DNA from 2 places in the Bacillus sp. DX3.1 genome. Region 1 is predicted to be linked to the other one. Evidence: riboswitches for the same ligand, from Rfam matches in the RefSeq annotation. Region 1 holds a riboswitch; the other holds the start of a gene.

The links. A riboswitch is a leader RNA that binds a small molecule or an ion and turns the genes downstream of it on or off. The one in region 1 is predicted to bind thiamine pyrophosphate.
Region 2: linked by a shared signal. The riboswitch ahead of thiC (phosphomethylpyrimidine synthase ThiC) and the one ahead of tenA (thiaminase II) in region 1 are both predicted to bind thiamine pyrophosphate.

The regions. Positions count from the first base shown of each region.
Region 1 is NZ_CP128153.1:840,280-848,186, reverse strand. Features, by position in the region: gene thiO (glycine oxidase ThiO) at 1-1,019, opposite strand, end outside; gene tenI (thiazole tautomerase TenI) at 1,012-1,632, opposite strand; gene QRE67_RS04110 (ABC transporter substrate-binding protein) at 1,643-2,644, opposite strand; gene QRE67_RS04105 (ABC transporter permease) at 2,641-3,393, opposite strand; gene QRE67_RS04100 (ABC transporter ATP-binding protein) at 3,390-4,139, opposite strand; gene tenA (thiaminase II) at 4,108-4,803, opposite strand; TPP riboswitch at 4,987-5,089, opposite strand; TPP riboswitch at 5,151-5,259, opposite strand; gene QRE67_RS04090 (SH3 domain-containing protein) at 5,816-6,967, shown strand; gene QRE67_RS04085 (hypothetical protein) at 6,974-7,309, shown strand; gene QRE67_RS04080 (DUF3965 domain-containing protein) at 7,595-7,907, opposite strand, start outside.
Region 2 is NZ_CP128153.1:4,827,782-4,835,688, reverse strand. Features, by position in the region: partial or broken gene QRE67_RS24365 (N-acetylmuramoyl-L-alanine amidase family protein) at 1-131, opposite strand, end outside; one part of gene QRE67_RS24360 (IS3 family transposase) at 373-745, shown strand; one part of gene QRE67_RS24360 (IS3 family transposase) at 745-1,703, shown strand; TPP riboswitch at 1,974-2,087, shown strand; gene thiC (phosphomethylpyrimidine synthase ThiC) at 2,427-4,187, shown strand; gene QRE67_RS24350 (cytochrome d ubiquinol oxidase subunit II) at 4,362-5,387, opposite strand; gene QRE67_RS24345 (cytochrome ubiquinol oxidase subunit I) at 5,380-6,735, opposite strand; gene QRE67_RS24340 (hypothetical protein) at 6,996-7,145, shown strand; gene QRE67_RS24335 (DUF6241 domain-containing protein) at 7,423-7,902, shown strand.

The DNA of each region.
Region 1 (7,907 bases):
AATAAAATTCCGTTTCGGTAATGACCGGTACAAGCATATAGTCCTTTTATTTCTTCATGCGCCCCCATATACGGCACCTCGTGATTAGATTGCGGACGTAATCCAGCCCATGTACTTTCCCATTCTGCTTCTTTTAAGGCTGGTAGAATCGTATAAGCACGTTCTAATATCGATGTAATACTTTCTGGTTGTACAGATTTATTAAAGGTATGAGGCTTCATCGTTGCCCCGATGACATAACGCCCGCCGCGTTTCGGTGCGATATAAAACCGCTCTTGAAAAATAGGTGCTTGTAAAAGCGGCTTACGGCTATGCACGGCAACAACTTCACCTTTTACAGGATATGTACCCCAGTCTTTCTCAAAATAGTGAAGTAGCTTTGTACTCCAAGAGCCACCAGCAATCACGACTTTTTCACATAAAATCGTACCTTCATTTGTCACGATTCCCTTTACTTGATTCTTTTCAATTTGAATATCAAACACTTCTGTTTGTTCGTATAAATCTGCACCAGATATCGCGGCAGAGTGCGCAAACGCATTGGTAAGATCTGGTGCAATGACATGACCATCTTTTGGATGATACACCGCCCCAATAATAGAAGGAGATAGATAGGGCTCTTTGTCACGAAGCTGCTCCCCAGAAATAAAATGGGACGCTTCTCCTATTTGCTGCTGCCACTTCATGATGTGAAGCAACCTTGTCGCCTCATTTTCATTTTGAGCAATACGATAAATTCCTTTTCCCTCATACCCAATATCAATACCCGTTTTTTCACGTAAAGCTTCTGCAAGGTGTGGAAATATTGCACGGCTTTTTCTAGCAAGCTCAAATAATGGATCGTACTCATCCCACTCCGCTTGTACACCGAGTAAACCCGCAGCCGCCTTAGAAGCTTCAGATGCAATCCTTTGCTTTTCAACAATTGCTACTCGGTAACCTCTTTCCGCTAGAAAATGTGCAACTGAACTACCAATTACACCACCGCCAATAATGGCTACATCATATATCTTACTCATGATTTTCCGCCCACTTTCGTATTGTTTCCTTGTATAGCCTTGCTTGCTCATACGGTTCTCTATCACTTACAATTCCAGACATCACTGCAATGCCAGTCACACCAGCTTGAAGCACGTACGCTGTATTTTGAGGCGTTATACCTCCAATTGCTGTAATGGGTATCGTTAACCGTCTTGCCATATCTGAAATTTCTTCTAGCCCTCTTGCTGGAACACCTTTCTTACAACTTGTCGGAAATACGTGCCCATAAACAAGTGAATCTGCCCCATTTTTGAAGGCAATTATCGCTTCCTCTAGAGAATGTACAGAATATCCAACATGCAAATAAGAAAATTTTTCTTTCACAGACCCGACATTAGTACTTCGATAGCCTAATTGTACACGTGGGATATTTAACAAAATTGCAATATCAATTCGATCGTTAATCACAAGTTTAGAAGCTGGAAAGCCCCCTTTTAAGAGACCCTCCACACCTTCATATAATTCTTTCGTACTTTTTTCACGCTCACGAATATGCAAATAATCAATCTCACTCTCAATTTGCATCGCTACATTCGCTAACTCTTTGAATGCCATCTGACCATTTGAGATAACATGGAGCTCGTCTTTCATATTCATTCGCCTACTTTAAAATGTTTTCAAATAATTCGTTTGCAGGAACATTCTCTTTTGTCATGCCTTTTTCTTTCAGCCATTTATTTTGTTTTTCCCACGACTCTTTTGTATCTGATAAAAATGGCTCATCTTTCGTTTCCATTTTTTCTAACAAAATTTTCATACTTTCTTTTTCAACTTCTGGAACAAGTGGGAAGTTTTCTTTTTCTTGATGATCTAATAAAATATTGAGTGCTTCATCTGGATTTTTCTTCATAAAGTCAAATCCTTTTTTTGCACCGCGTAAAAATGCTTGCAACGCTTCCTTATCCTTTTTCAATGTTTTATCACCTGTTACAAAAACAAGTTCATGATAATTTGGCACGCCATAGTCAGCTGGGTTAAAGTACGCTGGCTCATGACCTTGATGACGCATAACTGGAACTTCATGGTTAATGTATGCTCCTGTTACAGCATCTACTTTTTTCGTAATTAATGCTGGTACTAAATCAAACCCAACATCTACTACTTTCACATTGTTTGGATTACCACCATCTTCTTTTATCATCGTTTTCAAATACGCCTCACTTAAAGGTGTTCCAGAATAACCAACTGTTTTCCCTTCTAAATCTTTTGGTGAAGTAATCCCTGCTGATTTTAAAGATACAACGTGGTTTAATGGTGAGCGTACAACCGTACCAATTGATTTCACTGGAATTTGTTCATTTGCTTTTGCAATGACAACATCTGGTTGATAGTATAAACCAACTGTTACTTTTCCCGCCGCCGCTAACGTTAATGGATCTGTTGGGTTAGAAGGAAATTTGATATTGACCTTCACTCCTTCTTCTTTAAAGTATCCTTTTTCAATTGCTGTATAGATAAAGCTATGAACCGCATTTGGATACCAATCGAGCATAACTGTTACTTCTTTTTCAGCTTCTTTCTTCTCTGATGATGAATTACTAGAACATCCTGCAATCATTGCAACTAATAATGTAAACACAAAGATGCGTTTGAATAATTTCATGAATGTTTCCTCCAACTAATAAATTTCTTTTCTAATATAGAAACAAGTAACACAAAGAAAATAGCAAGCAATGATAACAATACAATCGGTGCAAATACGCCTGCTCCGTCTAACTGCGTCATCATTCGTTTACTAAAGTATCCAAGACCAGCTTGTGCACCAAGCCACTCACCGATCGCGGCACCAATTACACTAAGTGGCACCGCGATTTTTAAAGCCGAGAAAAAGTATGGGAGTGCAGATGGCAACTTTAACTTTAAAAATATATCTTTTTTCGTGGCACCGTATGTAACTAACAGCTCTTCCCATTCCTTTTTCGTACTACGCAGACCATCGTACGTATTTACTGCAATCGGGAAAAACGTAATCAAAACGGTAACAATTACTTTGCTCCAAATCGAATAACCAAACCACAAAACAAATAATGGCGCTAGCGCTGTAATTGGAATTGTTTGTGAAGCAACTAAAAGCGGATAAAACGCTCTCTCCATCCATGTACTCGCACTCATTACCATCGCTAATCCAACGCCTAACACGATAGAAATAACAACGCCTATCAATACTACGTATAGCGTCGCTGGTAAATGAACAGTCAGTAATATGTCACGTAAAGCCCACATTTTAGCTAGAATTGCAGTTGGAGATGGCAATATGTACATCTCATCTACAATCCTAGCTCCCACTTCCCAGCTAACAAGTAAAATGCTGCTCACAATCAGTGCAGGTAAAAATTCTGTAACACGTTTCATACGAACACCTGCCTTTGCAACATGCCAAGCAGCTCATCTTTTAAAGCTAATATTTCCGGCTTATACAAATCTTTTCTTGAACGATCAGCTCCAAGTGGAACAACACGCTCTGTCAAAGTTGTGATAGGTTGCTCCGTCACAACAAAAATTCGATTGGAAAGGTAAAGTGCTTCTTCCACATCATGCGTAATAAATAGAATTGTTTTTTGCCAATGTTTCCATTGTTCAAACAGCCATTCTTGCAATGTGGCCTTCGTTAATGCATCCAGTGCACTAAACGGCTCATCTAATAATAAAATTTCTCCGCCAGTTAATAGCGTTCTGATAAATGAAACACGCTGCCGCATACCACCTGATAAGTCCTTCGGATATTTTTTCTCATATCCTTGCAAACCAAATTGTTCTAAAAGCGCCTTTGCCTTTGTATGAGCTTCTTTTTTCTTTATCCCCTGACATTCTAGCGGCAGCGCTGCATTTTCAATAATGGTTCTCCATGGTAAAAGCATATCTTTTTGTGGCATATATCCTACAGGATGACTTGTTGTTTCTGTCAGTTGAATCGTTCCAGCCGTCGGTTCTTCTAATCCTGTAATAAGACGAAATAATGTACTTTTGCCACAGCCACTCGGTCCAATAATGCTAACAAACTCTTTTTCTTGTATGTTAGCATTAAGACTATTTATGATTGGCTTTTCATCATAATGAAAGGAAACATTATGAAACTGTAGTATGCTCTTGCTCCTCAAAACCCCACATCTCCTTACGATAGGCCATATCCCAGAATAAATATTCAAAGCGGCTGGAATATAAGAAAATCTCTTCTAAACGAGCTAGTTCTTGTTCAGATTTTCCAATAGCTAATTCATTTAATAAATCCATTAACCAAGTACAAAGGTTTCCGTACTCTTCTGAGCTATATCCTTGAATCCATTCGCCAAAAAATTCATGATCTCTCGCTCCTGGAATATCATTTAAACGCTTTCCAATTTCCCAATAGCTCCACATACATGGAAGTAATGCTGCAATTAATTCGGTAAGTGTACCATTTTGTGATACAGACATCATATAGTTCGTATATGCTAAATTTTTAGCAGATGGTTTCGCTTGTTCCATCTCTTGCACAGAAATATCGAGACGTTTTGCATACTGCTTATGAATGGTCATTTCTCCATTTAAAATACCATCTATTTGTTCAGCAAATTTCGCCATAACTTGTGGGCTCGTCGCTTTTACAACTCCAATTGCATATAGTTTTGCGTAATCTAGCAAATATAAATAATCTTGTATAATGTAGTATTGAAATTTATCTTTTTCTAACGTTCCATCCCCCATTCCAGTCACAAACGGATGATTATGACTTTTTTCCCAAACAGGCTGAACCATTTCATATAATCTCTCACAAAATTTCATTTGTATTTCCCCTTCCTTTATCTCTATTTATGTACATTGCAACTTCCATCAGCGGGCAGGTTTCCCCCTCTTTTCTCTAATTACTCATGACTTGGAGATGGAGATTTACTGCCCATTAGATCCGGAAAAATAAAAAAACCACTCCTAATATATAAGAAGTGGTTACAACAAATAAATGAGCATCTATTTGTCGTTCCACTTCCCTTCGCTAGTATTACCTAGATCAGGTCTGTAAGGGTTAAGGATTAATCCTCTCTCAGCATTCACAGCACCCCTAGTGGTTTTCTCTATAAAATTTTCAAATAAAAAAGCCCCGTTTCTTAACATAAAGAAACGGGGACCTAACATTCATGTCCAAGTTGCTTCCCTACGCTAGCATAATCTAGATCAGGTGAAAGGATTAAAGACTCTCGGTCTTACTCTCAGCCGGCAACACCAGCTCTCCTAGCACAATATTAAATTAACATAGTCAGTATAACACTGTCATCAATCATCAGCAACTGTTTTAAGCTACACGAATGGTTTATATGATATATAAATCCATTTTGATTTTTCGACATATAGCCGCGGCTACGGATAACAAAAGGTGACCTGCACTCGTTTTCTCTCTTTGTTTTCACTATGTCTGGGCAAGAAAAGGATCTGACCGCTTCTATGCATGAACGGATGCTCTCCCACCTAAAAAGAAAGGTTTTATGTCGGTTTTTTAATTTGTATTTATATACATAAAGAAATCCTCATGGCATGGCTCACCATTAATAGGTAAAAGCCTCTCTACTGATGAAAATCCCACTATATATTATTGTAAAAATAAATTGTATGTTTAGAAAACGCGAATATTTTTCATGCGTTTCCTAATTGTTATAAATCTGTTATCCTTTTAATATATTTCTATACAATTAAAAAAGGTTTTTAATCTTATTACATTGATGTAAACAACGCACAAATATTATATCTTTATACTATAATGAACAATGTAATAATACATCCTATGAGGGGGGTCCATTATTAGATGAAAATGAAAGCTACAGCTTTTACGGTGGCTACTGTTGCAGCGGCTTCCCTGCTTCCGTCCATGACTGAGATAGACATGCATACTGCAGCAGCCCAACAAAAGCCGACAGAAAAAATTGGATATGTAACAACAGAAACAGTAGAGTTATATCAAAATGCTGAAGTGAATGGTGATTCAATTGCCATTATTACATATAACACACCCGTTACAATTCTTGAAACAATACAAGATTGGTATAAGGTAAACGTACAAAATAAAACTGGTTACATAAAAAAGAGTGATATTTCATTTACAAAACCAGCTCAGCTTAACAACCAATATATTGTAAATACAAATGTACTAAACGTTCGTTCTGAACCTAATACACACTCTTCTATTCTTGATGTATTACCAAACGGTAAATTCATTACCATTCAAGGAACACATGGCGATTGGTATCAAATCTCTCACAATGGAAAAGTAGGATACGTGAAGAGGGACTTTGTATCTAGTAGTTCACAACCATTAGTAAAAGGTATGACTGTGCAGGGTGCACCTTCCTATTATGTTGCAGCACCTACATTAAAAGTCCGTAGTGGTGCAGGAACAAATACCGCCGCAATTGGCTCTTTACAAGATGGTACCCAAGTACAAGTGGTAGAAACAGTGGGTACTTGGTATAAAATTCGTTTTGGCTCCGGTTATGGATATGTCGCACAACATTATATACTACAAAAACAACCACAAGAAAAGCAGGATACTCCTTCTATTCCAGCTGTTTTCAAATTCCCTGCTCAAGGTAAAGTTAGCTCAACATTCGATATTAGTTGGGAACAAATGCATTATGGTGTGGATATTGCAGCTCCTGGAGATGTTTCTATTCAAGCTGCGGCTGCAGGTAAAGTTTTGAAATCCTACTATTCTGCAAGCTATGGTAACGTCGTATTCGTTACTCATCACATAAAAGGAAAATTATATACAACGGTTTATGCTCATATGAAAGATCGTGCTGTACAAGCTGGTGATCAAGTTCAAATGGGGCAATTATTAGGCCATATGGGAAATACAGGTCATTCTTTTGGACAACATCTCCATTTTGAATTACATAACGGTGAATGGAATTTTGAAAAAACAAACGCAGTTGACCCACTGCCTTACTTAGTTCGGTAATATCGTATGCCACGTAATATCCCATTAATTATTGAGTATCTAGCTTTTTTGGGTCTAATTTATTGTTTATTAATTTACAATACAAATGTTGTCTTTTTAGTTATCACCATCTTATTTGTTACGTTTGAAATCTTGATGGAAGCATTCAAAATTCGCTTAAAACAACAAATTTCTCATGTGTATACTGCATTTTTTATCCTAAGTGGTTTTATCACAAATGTGATTTCTAGCGGCTTACATGGATCTGCTATATTCCCTGTATTTTTTCTGGCCATTCTACTTGTTGTATCCCAGTATATATACGTGCCTGACTATCGTAAGAAACAACAGCAAGAAACATAGAGAGAGTGAATGCTATACACCGATTATTAAAAATATATAAATCCATTTTGATTTTTCGACATATAGCCGCGGCTATGGATAACAAAAGGTCACCTGCACTCGTTTTCTCTCTTTGTTTTCACTATGTCTGGGCTGGAAAAGGATCTGACCGCTTCTATGCATGGCCGGATGCTCTCTCCCACCTAAAAAGAAGGGTTTTATTTCGGTTTTTTAATTTGTATTTATATAAAAGCATCTCATTTGAAATGAGATGCTTTTATTTTTTAATTTATATAGATAGAGCTGCTATCCACAAGCATATCGCTCATAAATAAAGCTCAAATTATATTTCTTCTCTAAACCCATTCTCTGTTCATCATCACACCAATAAAATAAAATATCATGAATGGTTGCATAACGCTTATTTTTTAAAAATTGTTTAATAAATGATGGCAAGCAATCATGCAATTGTATAAATATATAATTACGTAGCATTTCTTCTTTGTATTCAATTCCCTTACAAATATACATCAACTCTTCACAATAATAAGCATGTTGTGGAACTTGGATCATTTCAAAAAATGGTACATATGATAACAGCTTTCCAATGAAATTTTCA
Region 2 (7,907 bases), 1.2 Mb from region 1:
TCATAATTATTTAGCAGTAGAGAACGAATGCGAAGAGCAATATCTAAAGTGAGATCTTTCTCTAATAATCCATTCCCTATTGCGCCGCTATCAGTACCGCCATGCCCAGGATCTAAATATAATTTAAACAAAGCTTGTCCTCCTTTAATGTTTTTATGCTATCTTATGTAATAATCAAAAAAAAGGAAATGGACAAACGTAGTTTAATAGAAAATTGATTTAATAGCCTAATATTACTTCTGATAATGAGCGATTATGTGAATGAAAAGTCCCTTCAGAGATTAAAATGTACCCTATAGAGTAGACACTAAAAAAGTCTCCCTATAGGGTTTTTGTATATAATTAAGAAAAACATAAAGACTGGGGAAATTTATGAGTAAAAAGGTTTTTACAGAGAAAGAAATTAAGCTGTTATCATCTAATCAATATGTTAAATCTGTCAGTTCAAAAAGTATCACATATACGGATAAATTTAAGCGTATATGTATTGAGGAAAAAGAGAAAGGCAAGTTTCCAAGACAAATCTTTGAAGAATGTGGGTTTGATGTAGAAATCTTAGGAATGGATAGAATTAAGGCAGCGAGTAAAAGATGGAAAAAGGCTTACAATGAAAATGGGATTAGCGGCCTACGTGACACTAGATTTGGAAATTCAAAGCGTTCTAGAGAAAGAGAACTGACTCTAGAGGAGAAAAACGCTCGCTTAGAAGCTCAAATTAACTTACTAAAGGCAGAAAATGAACTGTTAAAAAAGATTCGTTTGATAGAAAGGGGGCTAAAAAAGTAGTCCTTCTTTCTAGCCAAAAATATATCCTGATTTGTTCAGTGATAGAAACATATCAACTCAAACATATGGTGAAATACCTATGTGGAATAGCCGGTGTCTCAAGAAGCGGTTATTATAACTATTTCTCTGTGAAATCACAGGAACGAAGACATCAAAAAGATGAAAAGGATGAGGTAGTAAAAGGGCTCATCCTAAAAGCCTTCCATTTCAAAGGTCGTAAGAAAGGGGCTCGCCAAATCAAAATGACTTTGGCGGGTCAATTTCAGGTTGTCTACAATTTGAAACGTATACGACGAATCATGAAGAAATACGACATTATATGCCCAATTAGAAAGGCAAATCCTTATAGACGAATTAGGAAAGCTACAAAAGAACATCGAGTTGTGCCAAACCTATTGAATCGCCAATTTAAGCAAGGAATCCCTGGTAAAGTCCTCCTAACAGATATCACATATTTATTTTATGGAAAAGGTCAGAAAGCCTACTTATCAGTCATTAAAGATGGTTCAACTGATGAAATTTTAGCCCATCATATATCAGAACGTATGACTGTAAAATTAGCTACAGATACTCTTCTAAAGTTAAAAAGGAACAAAAACTTTCAGAAAGCCAAAGATGCCTTGATTCACTCAGATCAGGGAATTCAGTATACGCACCCTAATTTTCAAAAAGCAGTTAAGAAACTAGGATTACAACAATCCATGTCAAGAAGAGGAAACTGTTGGGATAACGCTCCCCAAGAATCTTTCTTTGGCCATCTTAAAGATGAAGCTTCTATTCAAGCATGTACAACTCTAGATGAATTAAAAAAAGAAATTAAACAATATATGATCTACTACAATTATTACAGATATCAATGGAATTTAAAAAAGATGACTCCTGTGCAATACAGAGATCATCTTCTTCAAGCTGCCTAGGCTTTTTTTAAATGTCCTTTACAAAGGGTACATTTTAGATCTGAAGGGACTTTTCTAGGTTTCTAGATATAGGGAATACTGTTAAGTGGTGTGTTGTGATTGAGTATTTCTTGTAACATCGCGACATCTTTTTGTATATGTCGGCCATTCGACAAAGAATATCGATTAACCAACGCATTTCAGTGATATTTGTTGAGGGATAAAATGGTTTAATCTCTTTGCATTTTTCAGATTATCATGTATGATGAGAAAGTATTGAAAATTAAATCAGTGATAAACTAGGGGTGCCCAAGCAAGCTGGGCTGAGAGAGAAGTGCGAGAACTTCTTAACCCTCTGGACCTGATCTGGCTCGTACCAGCGTAGGGAAGTTAACGGCTTTACATAACTATGTCTTTATGAGCCAGGTCCTTGTTTTACTATGGACCTGGCTCTTTTTATTTTGGCATGCGCTGGTCACTAGTTCTTATTCTCGTCCTTGTCACGTGTAAAGCAGAAGCGGCTCGATCAGAACAGGAGGGGGATGGAGCTTCAGCCGAAGAGGCGTAGTTTGCCTCAGCGGAAGAAGCGAAGCCACCGACTGTTCTAGCCGCTGGAGCTGGATCTCAAGAAAAGCCGAAGCGGCGAAATGTCGCTGAAGTGAGAATCGAATTGCCCAGAAGTTGGTTGGAGATTCTGAGCAAGTTAGATTTGCCTGAAATGATAAAGGGGAGGAAACACAAATTATGAAGCAATCTGTTTCAGCTGAGCAAATTGAATTGAAGTCGAGTTTACCAGGGAGTAAGAAAGTCTACGTAGAAGGCACGCGTGAAGGTATGAAAGTACCGATGCGTGAGATTGCACAAAGCGAAACAAACGGTGTGCCAAATCCGCCGATTCGCGTGTATGATACGAGTGGTCCTTATACAGATCCTGCATACAAAGTGGAGCTTGAGAAAGGAATTCCAACGCCTCGTCACGGGTGGATTGTTACGCGCGGAGATGTGGAGGAGTATGAAGGTCGTGAAGTGAAACCAGAAGATGATGGTGTGAAAGCTACATCAGAACATACACCTGTGTTCCCGCAAATGGATCGTAAACCACTTCGTGCGAAAGAAGGGGCAAATGTAACGCAAATGCATTATGCTCGCAAAGGCATCATTACGTCTGAGATGGAATATGTTGCGATTCGTGAAGGTGTAGAACCGGAGTTTGTTCGTAAAGAAATTGCAGAAGGTCGTGCTATTTTACCAACAAACATTAACCATCCAGAAGCAGAACCGATGATTATCGGCCGCAATTTCCACGTGAAAGTAAATGCGAATATCGGGAACTCTGCCGTATCTTCCTCTATTGCAGAAGAAGTAGAGAAGATGACATGGGCAACGCGCTGGGGCGCAGATACAATTATGGATTTATCTACAGGAAAAAACATTCATACAACGCGGGAATGGATTATTCGGAATGCACCTGTACCAGTTGGAACTGTACCGATCTATCAAGCGCTTGAAAAAGTGAATGGTATCGCTGAGAACTTAACGTGGGAAGTATACCGTGACACATTAATTGAACAAGCAGAGCAAGGTGTAGATTACTTTACGATTCATGCAGGTGTATTGCTTCGTTACATTCCAATTACAGCGAAACGTGTAACGGGAATTGTTTCACGCGGTGGCTCTATTATGGCGCAGTGGTGTTTATTCCATCATAAAGAAAACTTCCTATATACTCACTTTGAAGAAATTTGTGAAATTATGAAACAATATGATGTTTCCTTCTCTCTTGGAGATGGCTTACGTCCAGGTTCGATTGCGGATGCGAATGATGAAGCACAATTCTCTGAGCTTGAAACACTTGGGGAATTAACAAAAATCGCTTGGAAGCATGATGTTCAAGTCATGATTGAAGGACCAGGGCATGTACCAATGCACTTAATTAAAGAAAATATGGAGAAAGAAATTGATATTTGCCAAGGTGCACCGTTCTATACACTCGGACCATTAACAACGGATATTGCACCAGGTTATGATCATATTACATCTGCAATTGGAGCAGCGATGATCGGCTGGTTTGGTACAGCAATGCTGTGCTATGTAACACCGAAAGAGCATTTAGGCTTACCGAACAAAGATGATGTTCGCGAAGGCGTTATTACCTACAAAATTGCGGCGCATGCTGCTGACCTTGCAAAAGGGCATAAAACAGCACAACAACGCGACGATGCACTTTCAAAGGCACGCTTTGAATTCCGCTGGCGCGATCAATTTAATTTATCATTAGATCCTGAGAGAGCAATAGAGTATCACGATGAAACATTGCCAGCAGAAGGCGCAAAAACTGCGCATTTCTGTTCGATGTGTGGTCCGAAGTTCTGTAGTATGAAAATTTCACATGACATTCGTGAATATGCAAAAGAGAATGATTTAGAAACAACAGAAGCAATTGAGCAAGGCATGAAAGAAAAAGCAGAACAATTTAAAGAAACAGGTAGTCATTTATATCAATAATAGTACGTGTTCAAAAGAAGGATAAAGAAATACGACAGCTATCTTTATCGGACCTTCTGAACATCCTCTAATAGAAATAGATCTTTCTGAACACCTTTTTCATCGTTTGATCACGTGTACCTAACTTAAACATAGAAGCCCCCTTTGCTAAGACGGTAGCAGAGGGGGCTATTATTATTTTTCTTTTAAGAACGTTCGGTCCTTTAAGAATAAATTCCAGAAGAAGATAAAGCCTGGTAGTAAAATCGCGATACCGACTGCATAGAGAACAAGCAGGGCATAGAATGTTTCTTTCGTTGTAAAGCTTGTAAATACAGTAACATCTGGATAGATGATATACGGTAAATGCGCGACACCGTAAGCGTAACTTGCAAAGGCATATTGTGCGACAATCGCTAAAACAGCGATGCGTGGCCAACCAAGTGCATCGTATTTTTGATTCGTCCACCAAAGGGAAGAATAACCGATTGCAAACAAAATAAGTGAAACTGTAAACCATGGAAATTGTTTAATTAATCCTTGCATGAGCCAATTTGTTTCTGGATCCATGACAACAAGAGCAATGATCGCAGTAACGAGTGTTGCTGGTCCAAGTACAATAGCATTGCGCCTGTAAATCCGATACGTATCTTCTGAGCCTTGTTCCCTCGCAAAATCAGCTAGAAAAAGAGAGGAGAGAAATAATTCAGAAGTTAATCCAAATAACATATACCAATAAATAACGGGGCTTGATAGAAGCTTCCCGTATAATAGTGTTTCTTTTCCACCAGACATCGTAATGTAAGCACCTTCTGTTACCGGAAGAACGGTAATTAATAGAGCTGGGATTAAGAGCCCGGTAATGCCAGAAATAAGGCGAAGCAAATGCTCATACTTTGGCAAGGAATAAGCAAAAACCATGAATGTGCTACGAATGGCAACAAGGACTAGAATTAATGTCACCGGTACGAACATGACTGTTGCCAATGTGAAAGCTGCCTTTGGAAAGAAGCCAAGAAATGCGACAACGACAAAGACGAGAAATGTATTGGTTACTTCCCAAGTTGGCGATAAGTAACGGTTGGCGAGCTTTCCTGCTAGTGTTGGGTGCTTCGCATATACCATTCCCCAGAACCCAGCTCCAAAATCAATGGAACCTAAAATGCTGTATACAAAGATAATCGCCCATAAAATGATAATGGCAATACTTGCTTCATGCACGTGGCCCACCCCCCTGATGTTGTAAGTCATTCTGCAGTGGATGGCGCTTGAAGAATGTTCGAAGTACGAAAATCGTTAAAGCACCAAGCCCGATGTATAAAATGACAAATAAAGCGAACAAAGGTCCGACAAAGTCAGCACGTGTTGCGGCATCCATTGTGCGCTGCATTCCATAAATGGTCCACGGTTGCCGGCCGCTACAGCTGAAAATCCACCCAAATTCAATGCCGAGCATCATAACTGGGCCGCATGCGGCAACCCCCCATAATAGCCATTTCGGAAATTCAGTACCTTTTTTACGATAAATAAGGTACCAATATAAAAGACCGATTGCGGCGACAGCAAAAGTGAAGGCTGCGGTACCGACCATTAAGTTAAACAGAGTATGGGTGTAAAAGGGTGGCCACGTTTCTTGTGGGAATTCATTTAATCCTTTTACGACAGTATTTGGATTCAACCCCACGAGCATGCTTAACATGTTCGGGAATTCCAGTGCGTATTTTAACTCGTGTGTTTCACGATCAACAACTCCACCAATAGATAGCGGTGCGTGTGACTGTGTATCAAATAATGCTTCCGCGGATGCTAATTTTTCCGGGGAATGATTATGTAAAGCAATAGCCGATTCGTGCCCAGAGAGCCAAAGGATAGCGCCAGTAATAAATGTGACAGTGAGTCCTAAAAACAATCCTTTCTTATGGTAGGCGATTTCACGTACACTTTTATTTCGCCCGAGTAATTTAAATCCAGCGATAGAAGCGATGACAGCAGCCCCTGTTGCATAAGCGGTAATTGTAACGTGAAAGGCACTTGTGAAAAAGCTTGGATTAAAAAAGGCCTTCCATGGATCAACATTAAAGACGGAGCCATCTGGGTTCATGGAAAAACCAGCAGGTGTGTTCATCCACGTATTCGCCGATGTAATTAAGATAGCAGATGCAGTGGCACCGAGCATGACGAAAAAGAGCGAGATCAATCTCATAAATGGCGGCAATTTATCTGCGGCATACACGTAAATAGACATGAATAAAGCTTCTAAAAAGAAGGCGAAAATTTCAATTTGGAATGGCACAGAAATGACTTGTCCTACAATTTTTGCAAATCCGGGCCAAAGAAGTGAAATTTGTACACCGACAATTGTTCCAGTTGGAATGGCCACGCCAAGCAAAATGGCGAATGCTTTCGTCCACCGTTTGGCCATGACAGCATAATCGGAATCTTTCTTCCAGTGATATAACACTTCACTTATAAAAATCATTAAAGATAGTCCGACACCAAGCGTTGCAAATATAATATGAAAAGCTAGTGACGATCCGAAGAAAGCGCGTGATAACGTAACGGTATCCATAATGTTACTCCTCTTCTTTTTTACCATTATTTTCTGATTGGTCTGGAAAAATTATTCAAAAAACTTCCAAAAAATATATATGTATTTTAAAAAGTAATTATGATATCATGATTTTGAAATATTCAGAAAACTTTTAGAGACAATAAAAAATCTTTTTATTTGTGTTTTAGGACAAAATCTTTTATAATGCTTATGCGAACGTAAGTTCTGTTAGGGATAACCGGATAGAAAAGTTCACGTGAAACGGAGGGCATGTTATTATGTATCCTGAAGTCATTAAAAAAATGGCATTTTCGAAAGAGCATAGAGATTTGTTATTAAAGCTTTATAATAAGGAAATCACGCGGCGTGAATATGACCATCTTGTACAAGCACTATATCGTCCTACAAATGAAGTGTGCAAAGGATAGTGAATAAAAGAGAGGCTGTTTCCAAAAGTACTAATTTGGAAACAGCCTCTTTTTATTGTTTCTGTATGCTCTGATCAATCAGATGTTGCCTATCAGTTTAGGTGGGGGGAACTATCTGTAAAAGTTTGATTGGTGAGGACTAATTCTTAGTAGAGGATGAAGAAAACTCTGCTGATTATAGACTCACTTTATTAAGATATACTTATTTAAATTAAATATTCTAAATTATATGTTATATCCTTGCTATAGGAGTGTGATGGGAAGGGGGATTAAAAATATGAACAGGTGGGTTAAAACCTTGCTTATTATAGTTGTTTTTTTTGTAGGGGCTGCTTTTATTGGTTACAAAGTCGGTGCGTATTTGGGTTATGACGATAAGGAAAATCAGATCGATGCAGTTAAAGGGGAAAAAATAGTATTTGACCTCAATTCTGATCGTCATATAATCAATGCAATGCACAAAATGGTGCATCAAAAAGTATTATCTCACGAAAAACAAGGATTTATCAAAATGACTTCGGAGAACATCGAAGAAGTGCGAAGAATGATCGATGAAAGTAATAGCGGTTCCTTACAGCATAAAGAACAGTACCTCAAGATTTTTACACGTTGGGATGAAGGTGATTTCTCTCAAGCAGTTGAGGAGCATAACTTATTATGGGAATGGGGAAATACCAGCAATGGCAGTGCGTATGAATTAGCTACACCGGAGCAAGAAAGAGAGTACATTTTAGAACAAGCGAAGTATGAAAAATAATAAAG